Regions from separate parts of the Mesorhizobium sp. WSM4308 genome, predicted to be linked through region 1. Evidence: predicted binding sites of a transcription regulator. Region 1 holds the regulator's gene; each other region holds the start of a gene.

Evidence for each region. The regulator PhoB, encoded in region 1, activates phosphate uptake and scavenging genes when phosphate is short. The targets are predictions, from matches to a motif close to TGTCATNNANCTGTCAT.
Region 2: a site for PhoB is predicted at 1,094-1,110, ahead of phnF (phosphonate metabolism transcriptional regulator PhnF). Genes of this name have one in related genera too.
Region 3: a site for PhoB is predicted at 1,429-1,445, ahead of CK227_RS26730 (alpha-D-ribose 1-methylphosphonate 5-triphosphate diphosphatase). Genes of this name have one in related genera too.
Region 4: a site for PhoB is predicted at 1,919-1,935, ahead of ppk2 (polyphosphate kinase 2). Genes of this name have one in related genera too.

What each region holds. Positions count from the first base shown of each region.
Region 1 is NZ_NSFW01000003.1:228,190-231,429, forward strand. It holds gene CK227_RS06865 (ROK family protein) at 85-1,329, shown strand; gene CK227_RS06870 (hypothetical protein) at 1,419-1,682, shown strand; gene phoB (phosphate regulon transcriptional regulator PhoB) at 1,771-2,460, opposite strand; gene phoU (phosphate signaling complex protein PhoU) at 2,480-3,187, opposite strand; gene pstB (phosphate ABC transporter ATP-binding protein PstB) at 3,213-3,240, opposite strand, start outside.
Region 2 is NZ_NSFW01000004.1:383,259-386,498, reverse strand. It holds gene phnH (phosphonate C-P lyase system protein PhnH) at 1-554, opposite strand, end outside; gene phnG (phosphonate C-P lyase system protein PhnG) at 554-1,015, opposite strand; gene phnF (phosphonate metabolism transcriptional regulator PhnF) at 1,136-1,885, shown strand; gene CK227_RS09910 (zinc-binding alcohol dehydrogenase family protein) at 1,901-2,917, opposite strand; gene CK227_RS09905 (ABC transporter permease) at 2,982-3,240, opposite strand, start outside.
Region 3 is NZ_NSFW01000016.1:77,733-80,972, forward strand. It holds gene CK227_RS26715 (class I SAM-dependent methyltransferase) at 1-280, shown strand, start outside; gene CK227_RS26725 (PfkB family carbohydrate kinase) at 427-1,404, shown strand; gene CK227_RS26730 (alpha-D-ribose 1-methylphosphonate 5-triphosphate diphosphatase) at 1,629-2,855, shown strand; gene CK227_RS26735 (hypothetical protein) at 2,926-3,126, opposite strand.
Region 4 is NZ_NSFW01000005.1:69,890-73,129, reverse strand. It holds gene CK227_RS10730 (dihydrofolate reductase family protein) at 105-752, shown strand; gene ppk2 (polyphosphate kinase 2) at 892-1,812, opposite strand; gene CK227_RS10720 (aldo/keto reductase) at 2,093-3,136, shown strand; gene CK227_RS10715 (glycosyl transferase family 90) at 3,140-3,240, opposite strand, start outside.

The DNA.
Region 1 (3,240 bases):
GCTTCTGCCAGTATTTGACCGTGTCGCCGGCAGCGTTCGAGGGAGGCCGGAAGGACCGCGGCGACCGGGAGGATGTGAAAAAACATGTCGGTCGGAATCCGCCACGACGATCTGCGCCGGCGCAACCGCGCGATGGTGATCGCGGCCGTGCGCCAGGCTGGCCGGCCCTCACGCACCGAGATCGCCGCGACCACCGGCCTCAGCCATTCGACCATATCGGCGATTTCCTCAGACCTGATCGGCGAAGGCATCCTGGCCGAGGGCAAGCCGAGCGAGGCCGGCGCGCTGAAACGCGGCAGGCCGCAGGTCGGCCTCGGCCTCACTCCGGAGGCCGCGGCTGTGATGACCGTGGTGCTGTCGCTGAATTTCCTGTCGGTCGCAGTCATCGACTATGCCGGCCAGGTGATATCTGAAGAACAGCGCCGGCTGGACACGCTGACCATGTCGCGCGAGGCGCTGATCGGCGAATGCGTGGCCATCGTAAGGCGGCGCCTCGAAGATCCCGACATTGACGTGCGCAGCGTCGCCCGCATCGCGCTGGCGATCCAGGGCATCACCGATACCGAGGCCCGGGCGATGCTGTGGTCGCCGATCACGCCGCAGACCGACATCGCCTTCGCCGACATACTCGAAGCCGAGTTCGGCATCCCCGCCACCATGGAAAACGACTGCAACATGATGGCGGTGGCGCTGCGCAGGCGCGATCCCGAGCGCTACCGCGACGACTTCATCGCCATCCTGCTTTCGCACGGCATCGGCATGGGGCTGGTGCTGAAGGGCGAGCTGTTCACCGGCACCCATTCCTCGGGCGGCGAGTTCGGCCACATGATCCATCGGCCCGGCGGCGCGCTCTGCCGCTGCGGGCGGCGCGGCTGTGTCGAGGCCTATGCCGGCAATTACGCCATCTGGCGCAATGCCAGGCAGCTCGGCGAGGACACCGAGCCGGTGGCCGATGTCAGCGACGCGCAGATGCGGGCGCTGGCCGCGACGGCACGGGAACGGGACGGACCCGAGCGCGAAGCCTATCGCAAGGCCGGCGAGGCACTGGGTTACGGCCTCGGCAGCCTGTTCGCGCTGATCGATCCGGCGCCCGTTGCCATGGTCGGCGTCAGCGCCGCCGCCTTCGATCTCATCGAGCCGGCATTGCGCGAGGCGATCGCCCAGACCGCTGGTGGCCAGCACTCGGAATCGATCTCCTTCGACACCGAACCGAACGAACTGCCGCTGATCCGCGAAGGTTGCGCCATGCGCGCGCTGACCTTCGTCGACCAGGAGATTTTCGCGCCGGGCGTGCAGGCAAGAACGGGTGCCGGAAAGAACGTTGCCTGACGGTCAGGACGAAACTCGATCATTCTGAACGACCGCGTTCGGCCCGTTGCGACATCAATTGGCAATGTGTCTGCCTGTATGATCTGCTGATGTCCCGTTCGTTGGTGATCAACTTCAACATAGATCAGGCCGAGTTTTACGGCCTCGTCCATCGTGTTCGCAACTTCGGCGAGGACGTCTACCGCTTCCTGCGAACCAACGGCTGGGGCGAAATTATTATCGGCGAGGTCGACGCGGCCACTACGCAGCTGATCATTCGAGACATCAAACATTCAAAGCTCCAGCGCGTTGCTGTATGGGTCGAAGAGGAGATGAGGCGGCAACATCTGTTGGGAGAAGTCGAAGTCCGCTGATCACCCTCTTCACGGCATTGGCGACTACCTGCTGATTGGAGTTTCGATCTTGGAGCCTCATCCCGATTTTATCGGGATGAGGCAAGCTCTAGTCTTCCCGGATCGCGTAGCCCGCCCCACGAATGGTACGGATGACATCCGGCATGCGACCATTGTTGACCGCCTTGCGCAACCGGCCGACATGCACGTCCACGGTACGCTCGTCGATGTAGATCGTCTCGCCCCAGACATTGTCGAGCAGCTGGCTGCGCGAGAACACGCGGCCAGGATGGCGCATCATGAATTCGAGCAGGCGGAATTCGGTCGGCCCGAGCCGGATCTCGCTCTTCTTGCGGTAGACCCGGTGCGATTCACGGTCGAGCACGATATCGCCGACCTTGAGCACGCTGGACAGCACTTCCGGCTTGGCGCGGCGCAGCAGCGCCTTGATGCGGGCCATGAATTCCGGCGTCGAGAACGGCTTGACCAGATAGTCGTCGGCGCCGGTGGAAAGCCCGCGTACACGGTCGCTTTCCTCGCCCCGCGCGGTCAGCATGATGATCGGCAGCCGCTCGGTCTCGGGCCGCATCCGCAATCGCCGGCAGAGTTCGATGCCGGATACCGCCGGCACCATCCAGTCGAGCACGAGCAGGTCGGGCACGTTCTCCTGCAGGCGGATTTCGGCTTCGTCGCCGCGTGTCACCACCTCGACCTGGTAACCCTCCGATTCCAGATTGTAGCGGAGGAGCACGCCGAGCGGCTCCTCGTCCTCCACCACCATGATGCGTGGTGCGATCATCGGTTGGTTACCCCTGCGCTCAGGCCGCCGGCGCCGACATCGCCGTCTCGTCCTGTTTTGGACGGTTGGCGGGCAGCTGCGTGCCGGTCAGGACATAGTACGCATTCTCGGCGATGTTGGTCACGTGGTCGCCGATGCGTTCGAGATTCTTGGCGCAGAACAACAGATGCGTGCAAGCCGTGATGTTGCGCGGATCTTCCATCATATAGGTCAGCAGTTCGCGGAAGACGGAGGTGTATTTGACGTCGATGCGCTCATCGTCGGCGCGCAGCTTCGCCAGTGCCGCGGCATCGCGCGCCGCATACTCCTCGATGACGCCCTGCACCTGGATCAGCACCAGCTGCGCCATGGCGTCGATGGAATGCGACAGGTCGCGCGGCGTGGCGCTGAGGCCGACAGTACCGACGCGCTTGGCGATGTTCTTGGCAAGGTCGCCAATGCGTTCGAGGTCGCCGGCCATGCGGATCGAGCCGACGACATGGCGCAGATCGTCGGCCATCGGCTGGCGCTTGGCGATCAGCGTGATGGCGCGGTCGTCGAGTTCGCGCTGGCGCGCATCCATGATGGCGTCGTCGGAGACGACGCGCTGGGCGAGCGCATTGTCGGAGTTCAGCAGCGCCTTGGTGGCGCCGCCGACCATCGAGCCGGCGAGATCGCCCATGTCGCTGATCAGCCTGCTGATCTGTCCGAGATCCTCGTCGAAGGCTGCGACTGTGTGTTCGGCCATGATCCTGGTCCTCGTATGCGTGCGATCAGCCGAAGCGGCCGGTTATGTAGTCT
Region 2 (3,240 bases), on a different contig from region 1:
GTGGCGAGGATGATGTCGACGCCGCGCGGAAAGCGCTGGATATTCTGCTTCCACTGCTCGATGAAATGACGCGGCATCTGCGCCGGCGCGATCGTGGCGCTGATTTCGATGCCGGGACCCTCCAGCAGCAACGGAGTGCCTGAAACGAGGTCGCTGACCTGCAGGATCAGGGTGGTCGACCTGTCGGGATAATCCTGCGTTCCCTGCGCAAAGCCGTCGAGCGCCATCATCTCGGCCGGCGAGGCGACAAAGGCGAAATGCGCGTCGGCAGGCGTGTTGGCCAGCGGCGCGCCGGTATGGAAACCAAGCCAGGAGCCGATCGCGGCGGAGGCGTGCAGGGCCGGGTCGAGCCAGAGCGGCGTGTCGTTGTCGCACAGCGCCAGTGCCACGGCGCCAGCGGTTGGCGAGAGCGGCGCCGGCGGGCGGGCCAGGGCCGACAGAGGCTGCACGCTGCCCGGCCGCGCCATCGCGTCCATGACCGCGCGAAACACCGTCTGGGCGTTGAACACCGGATCGGCAAAGCCGCCCTCGATCGATTGTGCTGCGATATCCATCAGTCTTCTCCGCGAACCATGGTGAAGAAATCCACTTTCGTTGCCGCTGTCTCGGCGCGGCGTTTTTCCTGGGCAGCGGCGAGCGCCGACCTCAAAGGCGCGATCAGCCTGGTCTCGACCTCGGCGCGGCGGGCAGGGTCCTGCCAGAGCGCGTCGGCGATCGCCGCCAGCTTCGCCTTCTGCTTGTCGCGGCCAAGCGCGTAGCAATGGCCCACCTGTCCGGACGGCAGCCGGACAGTGGCGCGGGTGACGGTCGCCTCGCCGACATTGAACGGCGCGCCGCCGCCGCCGATGCGACCGCGCAGCGTCACCAGTCCGGTCTCGGGACCGCGCAGCAGTTCGGCCTGCGAAGGCAGGCCGGCTTCGTTCCAGAGCCGGACGATATCGTCGCCGCTCGATTGCGCCAGGGTCGCCATCGCGGCTTTGCGTCCGGCCTGGTCGCGGGCTTCCTGTCCTCGCATCGGCAGCATTCCTCTTCGCTAATTTGTCTATTGATATAGACAACTATACAAATTATACATATTACCTAGCGCGAGTCCATGACGAGTGGATGACAGGGGACGGAAGGCAGGGGCCAACTCATGATCGGGCGACAGGAAGCCGACAGTATTGAACGGCGCAGCGGCGTCTCGCTGTGGCGGCAGATCGCCGACAGGATCCTGCAGGCGATCGCCACCGGCGATTTCGCCGAGAATGCCGCGCTGCCGCCGGAGGTGGCGCTCGCCGAGCGCTATGGCGTCAATCGCCACACGGTGCGCAGCGCCATATCGGCGCTTGTGCAGGAAGGTGTGCTGCGGGCCGAGCAGGGGCGTGGCACCTTCGTATTGTCTCGCAAGCGGCTGTCCTATCCGATCGGGGCGCGCACACGCTTTTCAACGGGCCTGCAGGGACAAACCTCGGAACGGCACATCGTGCTGCTTGCCTCGTCGGTCGAGCCGGCCAGCCCGCGTGTCGCCGAAGGGCTTGGCCTTGCCAAGGGCGCCGAGGTGATCCGGCTGGAGACACGCGGTGAGGCCGATGGACGGCCTGTGTCACGCGCTGCTGGCTGGTTCGATGCCAGGCGCTTTGCCGGCATCGACAAGGCGATGGCTGAGACTGGCTCGATCACCGCGTCGCTGGCCCGCTTCGGCATAGACGATTATCTCAGGCAATCGACCGTGCTGTCGGCACGCCATGCCGATGCGGCCGATCTCGCCGACCTCGACCTGCAGCCAGGCGCCATCGTGCTGGTCACGGTGGCCGTCAACATCACGCCGGACGGTCAGCCGATCCAGTTCTCCGAGTCGCGCTTTCCGGCGGAGCGGGTCGAGCTCAAACTGTCGGCGCTGTGAGCCGAATCCTGCCGACTATCCGATCTCGATCACGGCCTTGATCAGGCCGGATTTCTCATGCGCCCAGCGGGCGAGATCGCTCGGCGTATCGGCCAGCGTCGTGCGGTGGGTGACCAGCTTGGCCAGGGGCACGGCGCCGTTGCGGATCGAGTCTGCGACATGATCGAAATCGGCACGCAGTGCATTGCGGCTGCCGACCAGCGTCATTTCGCGTTTGTGGAATTCAGGGTCGGAGAAGACGATGTCGTCCTTGACGACGCTGACCAGCACCAGTGTGCCGCCATGCGCGACGTGGGCGAAAGCCGACTGCACCGACCGGGTGTTGCCGGTGGCGTCGAAGACCAGGTCGAAGCCTTCGCCCGATGTCGCTTCCTTGACCAGATCCGGCACCGCTCCGCGCGAGCCGTCGAGGATCCTGAAGCCAAGTTCGTTTTCGGCGAAAACGAGACGTTCACTGCTCATGTCGAGCAGCGTCACGTCGAGCCCGGCAATGCGGGCGAAGATGGCGTTGCCGAGCCCGATCGGGCCGGCGCCGATGACCAGAGCGCGAGCGCCGGGATCGGCACGGGCGCGACGTACCGCGTGCGCGCCGATGGCCAGGAATTCGACGGCGGCTGCGTCGGCCAGCGACAGGCCATTGGCCGGATAGAGATTCCGCGCCGGGACAAGAATGCGTTCGCACATGGCGCCGTCGCGATGGACGCCCAAGACCTCGATCTTGACGCAGCAATTCGGTTTGCCGTGCCGGCAGGCGATGCACTTGCCGCAGGAGAGGTAAGGGTTGATGACGACCGGTTCGCCGACGGCAAGATCGACGCCCTCGCCGGTCTCGATGACGGTGCCGGAGACTTCATGGCCCATGATGCGGGGGTAGGCGAGGAACGGGTGCTTGCCTTCGAAAATGTGGTAGTCGGTGCCACAGATGCCGACATGGCTGACCGCGACCAGCGCCCAGCCGGCAGGGGGCGCGCCGGGCGCGGGGCGGTCTTCCAGGATGAGTTCCCCGGGCGAGCGGCAGATAACGGCTTTCATGTCTCAGTCCGATTAGGTTTCCGACCTGTCTTCACGCCGGGCCGGAGATCGATTTCAGCAATGGTCACTTGCCGCCGCGGCGGCGCAGACCGTCGAAATAGACGATGACGATGATCAGCACGCCAGTGATGATGCGCTGCCAGAAGGCGTTGACGTTGAGCAGGTTGGCGCCGTTGTTGATGGTGGCGAGAATGAAGGCGCCGAGCAGCGGGCCATGCACCGAGCCGACCGCTCCGAACAGCGAGGTGCCGCCGATGACCGAGGACGCGATCGCCTGCAGTTCCCAGCCCTCGGCCTGGGTCGGGTTGCCGATGCCGATGCGC
Region 3 (3,240 bases), on a different contig from region 1:
CCTCTACGATTACCTCCAGCACAATGTCGCCGTGAAACTCACCAAGACCTGCCTGCAGATGCTGAAGCCGAACGGCACATTCCTGTTCGCCAACTACGCCGAGGGCACCCCTGACGCCGGCTACCGCGAAACCTTCATGGACTGGGTGCTGCTGCTGCGCTCGGAGGTCGACATGTGGAACATCGTCAACGCCAGCGTCGACCGCAACGCGGTAGAGGCCAAGGTGTTCTTCGGCGAGAACCGCAACGTGCTTTACGCCGTGATTGAGAAGCGCGGGTAAGCAGGCGGCGCGGGCATCCGGGAATGCCTGCGTGAATTGTTGGCTGTGTTTGGCTGAGAGGCGACCTTCGCCTCCTGGCCGCTTTCCGCCTCATCGCGGTTCTGGGAAGCCCTGAGCGGTTCGTCGGGCAGGCGCAAGGCCATGGCGTGGACGGTGTCTCCGTCCGTGCCGACGCCGGAACGCTTGACGAAGACGCGCTTGTCGACGGTGACGCCGACCCCGGTCATAGTGCGCCAAGAGCATGCCCGTGCGGCCTCATCGCCGATGCACTGGCGCCAGGCCTGGCGACCGAAGACCGAACGCAGGGGATCATGGGCACAGTCATCGTTGTCGGCCACGTCAATCACGACCAGGTCTGGTCGCTGTCTTCGCCCCTCGCCTCGGGCGCGCGCCTCACCTATTCCGATCGTGTTGTCAGGCTTGGCGGCGGCGGCTTCCACACCGGCACCCGGCTGGCGAAGCTCGGCAATGATGTCCGGCTGATCAGCAATCTGATGGACGACGGCCATGGCCGGGCAGCACTCGCCGAATTGCGGGCGAGCGGCATCGACACCGGCTACGTCACCATGTGGGCCGGCGAAACCCGGTTCACCGAAATCCTGCTCGAGCCGAACGGCGAGCGCACCATTTTGAACACCAGCGGCCAGCTGCGCCCTCTCTTCGCCGCACCGGAGCCTGTCAGTGGCGACGCCGCCTATCTCAACGCCCTGGTGCTCGACGACGGTCTTGTCGCCTCGCTGCGGACGATCCCGCTGGTGGTCTCGCAGTTTCCGCTGCGCAGCACCTCGCACCGCCCGGCCGACATCGTCATCGGATCGCGCGCCGACTTTCCCGGCGAGAACACGCACGCGATCTGGGAGCGGGCATCAAGGATTGCCGGGCCTCGCCTGAGGACGCTGGTGCTGACCGATGGAATGCTGCCGATCTCGCTCTATGACGGCGAGGCGCTCAATCACGTCACGCCGCTGAAGCAGGTCTCCGTGCCCGACACGATCGGCGCCGGCGACTGCTTTGCGGGGATCTTCCTGCACGGCCTGCTGCAAGGGCTGACCCTTGAGCTTTCCGCCGAACAGGCCAGCCGGCAAACCGCCGAATGGCTGTCGGAACGATCACGTACCGGCTGAATTAGTGGCTCCGGCAAGGCCGGCTTTCATGAAAATGTCATAAAAATCAAATGGAAACCGGCATTCGAGTGAACTAGAAAACATGTCCTGGAGAGATCGTGATCGAGGCGTCGGCAAGCCGGCGCATCGTCGCCATGATCGGCGTCTTCATCATCCCAACGATGTCGCCGACCTTGTCGCCCGCGCAATCCACCTTGAAATCGCTGCCTTGCAAGAGACATGACATGTGGCTGAGTGAATTCGAAATTGTCCTGCGCGACCGCGTCATCCCCAACGGCGCCGTCAGGATCGAGAACGGCCGGATCGCCGAGATTCGCGAGAAGCCTGTCGGGCACGCCGACATCGAGGGCGGCGGCCGCCTGCTGCTGCCCGGCTTCATCGACATGCATGGCGACATGGTGGAGAGGGAAGTCGAGCCGCGCATCGGCGTGCATGTGCCGATGCGGATCGGCATTGCCGAGCTCGACAAGAAGCTCGCCTCCTGCGGCATCACCACCGCCTATGCCGCGCTCTCCTTCATCGGCGCCAGCGTCACCAGCGGCGTGCTGCGCTCGGAAGACCATACGACAGAAATCATCGGCACCATTGCCGGGTTGAAGGACCATCTGTTGGTCGACCACCGCATCCATGCCCGCTTCGAAGTGACCTTCACCCCGGCGCTTCCCACGCTGCGGAAGCTGATGGACGCCGGCAGGCTGCACCTGATCTCGCTGATGGACCACACGCCCGGACAGGGTCAATACCGCGACGTCGAGCTCTACATTGCCCGCATCGCCAAGGAGCGCGGCATGTCGGTTGCCGCGGCCTCCGAGGTCGTCGGCAAGCGCATGGCGGGCCGCGAAGGGCAAGGCGATGTGCTGAACGCCCTGCAGGACCTGTCGGCGCGAGCCCGGGCCGCCGGCATCGTGCTCGCCTCGCATGACGACGACACGCTGGAAAAGGTCGAACTGGTGCATGGCCTGGGCGCCGCGCTCAGCGAATTCCCGGTGACCCTGGAAGCGGCGCAGGAGGCCCGCAGGCTCGGCATGCATACCGCCATGGGGGCGCCCAACGCGCTGCGCGGCGAGTCCTATTCCGGCAATCTTTCCGCCCGGCAGGCCTATGAGGCCGGCTTGCTCGACATGCTGGCCAGCGACTACCATCCGGCGTCCATCCTGCCGGCCGTGCTCGGCCTGGCGGAGCTGCGAGGCAATGGCCTCGCGGCGGCGGCGGCGCTGACAAGCGCCAACCCGGCCAACGCCCTGGGGCTCACCGATCGCGGCGCCATCGAGCCCGGCCTTCTGGCCGATTTCGTGGTGGCCGACCGCCATCCCGTGCCACGCGTCCGCGCCACCTTCCGCGCCGGCCGCATGATCTACGGTGATGGCACGCTTGCACCAGCGGGCAAGGCAGAACGCGTTGGCCCGGTCGCGGCTGAACGGCTACCTGCTGCCGCCCGGGAAAGCGCGTAGCGCTTTCCCGGGGAATTGCATCAAAACAAGGTTGGAGCAGTTCGCAGTTTCCGGGAAACGGTGAACTGCTCTAAACGTCGAGCACGACCGTCATGCCGCGCACCTCGGCCATTTCCAGCAGCATGTCCTGCAAGGTTTCGATGGTGTGCGCCGCGCCGGTCAATGCCAGCAACTCGGTGATACTCTCTCTCATCGAAATGACCGCGACTCCGGTCTTCTCGGAAAGCAGCCGTCCGATGGCTGTGCGGATCATGGCATTGTGGTCAGGCATGATTCCCCCCTTTCATGCTGGATGACGGTAAAAGCCTTCTCAAACGGCATGCTTTTCCACAACTTCTGCGAGCTTTAGCTTACGCTTGCAAGCCGTTTTGGTATGTCTGATCTC
Region 4 (3,240 bases), on a different contig from region 1:
GGGTATGTGTCTTTTTCCCCTTAGAAAATAGCGCTTGCAATTTGCAATTGGTTTGCTAAACAACAACCGATTGCAAAACGCAACTGGTTATCGAGGAGGCTTTCATGTCCATGCTGCGTGTCAACGCATTCACCCTATCGCTCGACGGCTATGGCGCCGGCCCCGATCAGGATCTGCAAAATCCGCTCGGCATCGGCGGGGAATCCTTGCACAAGTGGTTTATCGACACCCGCACCTTCCGTGAGATGGTGCTCGGGCAAGAGGGCGGCACCACCGATATCAACGAGGCGTTCGCGGCGCGCAGTTTCGAAAATGTCGGCGCCTGGATCCTCGGCCGCAACATGTTCGGGCCGATCCGCGGCGAATGGCCTGACAACAGCTGGAAGGGCTGGTGGGGCGACAACCCGACCTACCATGTGCCGGTGTTCGTGCTGACGCACCACGCGCGGGCACCCATCACGATGGAAGGCGGCACGACCTTTTATTTTGTGACCGACGGCATCCATTCGGCGCTCGAGCAGGCGAAGGCGGCGGCCGGCGGCAAGGATGTGCGGATCGGTGGCGGGGTCGCCACCATCCGGCAATATCTGCAGGAGAGCTTGATCGACGAGATGCATCTGGCAATCTCGCCGGTGTTGCTTGGCAAGGGCGAGCACCTCTTCACCGGCCTGGATATGTTGAGGCTTGGCTATCAATGCACCGAGCAGGTGGCGACGGCGCTTGCCACGCATGTGGTGATCAAGCGGGCGTAGTTACAGCGCTTTCTCCCCGCCAGCGGCAATTTCATCAGAACAGGTTTGGCTGCGCAACGCCAACGATCGAAGTCAGCGCCGCCCCTCATCCGCCCTTCGGGCACCTTCTCCCCGTGAAACGGGGAGAAGGAAAAGGTGCTCAATACTTCTCCGGCACGTAGAGCTCGCGCGGCAGCGTCTGGCGCTCGTATTCTGGGTTGAAGACGCGTTCCGGCAGCGTGATCTCCTCGTGCGGCACCTCTTCATACGGCATCTGCTTGAGCAGATGATCGATGCAGTTCAGCCGCGCCCGCTTCTTGTCATTGCCCTCGACGATGAACCAGGGCGCCTCGGGAATGTTGGTGCGGGCGAAGGTCTCTTCCTTGGCCTTGGTGTACTGCTCCCAGCGCACGCGCGACTGCAGATCCATCGGCGACAGTTTCCACTGCTTCATCGGGTCATGGATGCGCATCAGGAAGCGCATCTGCTGCTCCTCGTCGGTGATCGAGAACCAGTATTTGACCACGGTGATGCCGGAGCGCACCAGCATCCGCTCGAACTCGGGAACGTCGCGGAAGAATTCCTCGACCTGGCCGGCATCGGCAAAGCCCATCACCCGCTCGACGCCGGAGCGGTTGTACCAGGAGCGGTCGAACAGCACGATCTCGCCGCCCGCCGGCAGATGCGGGACATAGCGCTGGAAATACCATTGCGACTTCTCGCGCTCGGTCGGCGCCGGCAGCGCCACGACACGGCAGATGCGCGGGTTGAGCCGCTGGGTTATGCGCTTGATGACGCCACCCTTGCCCGCGGAGTCACGGCCCTCGAAAATCACCACCAGCTTCTTCTTATGATAGGCGACCCAGGACTGCAGCTTGATCAGTTCGGACTGCAAGGTGATCAGGTCGCGAAAATATTGCATGCGGTCGATCGAAGGCGGATGCGCGTTCTTGTAGATCTTGGCGATCTCCATCGACAGCGCCGGCTCCGACATTTCGAGCTCATAGTCTTCGTCGAGCGTGTCGGCGAGCTCGGCTTCGAGCCAATCCTTGGCGGGAGAATTCTGTCTTTGCTCAGTCATTTGCACTGCTCCGCTTGCAAGCCCTGTCGGTTCCCATACGGCGCCCAAATTGCTGGCTAGCGGCCTGGAAGGGAAACACCTGAGCCGACTTCAATATAGAGCGGCAGTGACGGTTTTATTGCAGCCGGACGCTATAGCGGCCGCAGCGGCGTCCGCCATGTCCAATCGATCCATCGCCATGGCATGGCGACAAGCCGGCCGAATTGTCCTACAAATCCTCTGTCGCATTCCGGGCTGCCCTTTGGCCCCGCCCCCATTTAACGCAATCGCGAGGACTGACATGGAATACCGCATCCTTGGCCGTTCCGGCCTGAAGGTTTCGACACTGACTTTGGGCACCATGACCTTCGGCGGCACCGGGCCCTTCGCCGCGGTCGGCAACAGCGATCTTGGCGAAGCCAAGCGCATGATCGACATGTGCATCGATGCCGGCATCAATCTCATCGACACGGCCAATGTCTACTCCAACGGCCTGTCGGAGGAGATCATCGGCGAGGCACTCGGCGGCAAGCGCAGGAACGACGTGCTGATTGCCTCCAAGGCGCGCATGCGGATCGGCAGTGGACCGAACGACGAAGGCCTGTCGCGCCACCACCTGATCCGCGAATGCGAGAAGAGCCTGAAGCGGCTGAAGACCGACGTCATCGACATCTATTTCGTCCACCAGTGGGACGGGCTTACCCCGGTCGAGGAAACGGTCGCGGCGCTCGACACTTTGGTCAACCAGGGCAAGGTGCGCTATATCGGCTGCTCCAACTGGTCCGGGTGGCAGGTGATGAAGGCGCTGTCCGTCAGCGACAGCCGTCACCAGCAGCGCTTCGTCACCCAGCAAATCCACTACACGCTGGAGGCACGCGAGGCGGAATATGAACTGCTGCCGATATCGGTCGACCAGGGGCTGGGCGTGCTGGTCTGGAGCCCGCTCGCCGGCGGCCTGCTGTCCGGCAAATACCACCGCGACAGCCCGACCGCACGGCAACTCGCCGGCTGGTCCGAGCCGCCGATCCGCGACGAGGACCGGCTCTGGCGGATCGTCGATGTGCTGGTCGAGATCGGCAAGGCTCGCGGCGTATCGGCCGCGCAGGTGGCGCTGGCCTGGCTACTCGGCCGTCCCGCTGTCTCCTCGCTGGTGATCGGCGCCCGCAACGATGCCCAGCTCAAGGACAATCTCGCGGCCGCAAGCCTGGCGCTCAGCCCTGAGGAACGCCAGCGCCTCGACGCGGTCAGCCGGCCGCCCGTGCTCTACCCCTATTGGCACCAGCAATTGACGGCCAAGGATCGCTTCGGCCCTGCCGACACGGTTCTCGACCGCAGCGTCATCTGACCATCAGGCGGAGGCGCGCTTGCCCTCGATGAAGCGCCAGAGCTCGGGATCGGGCTCGATCTGGCCGCTGAGCACGAAGTATTTGTAGAGCACGAGCAGGGAGA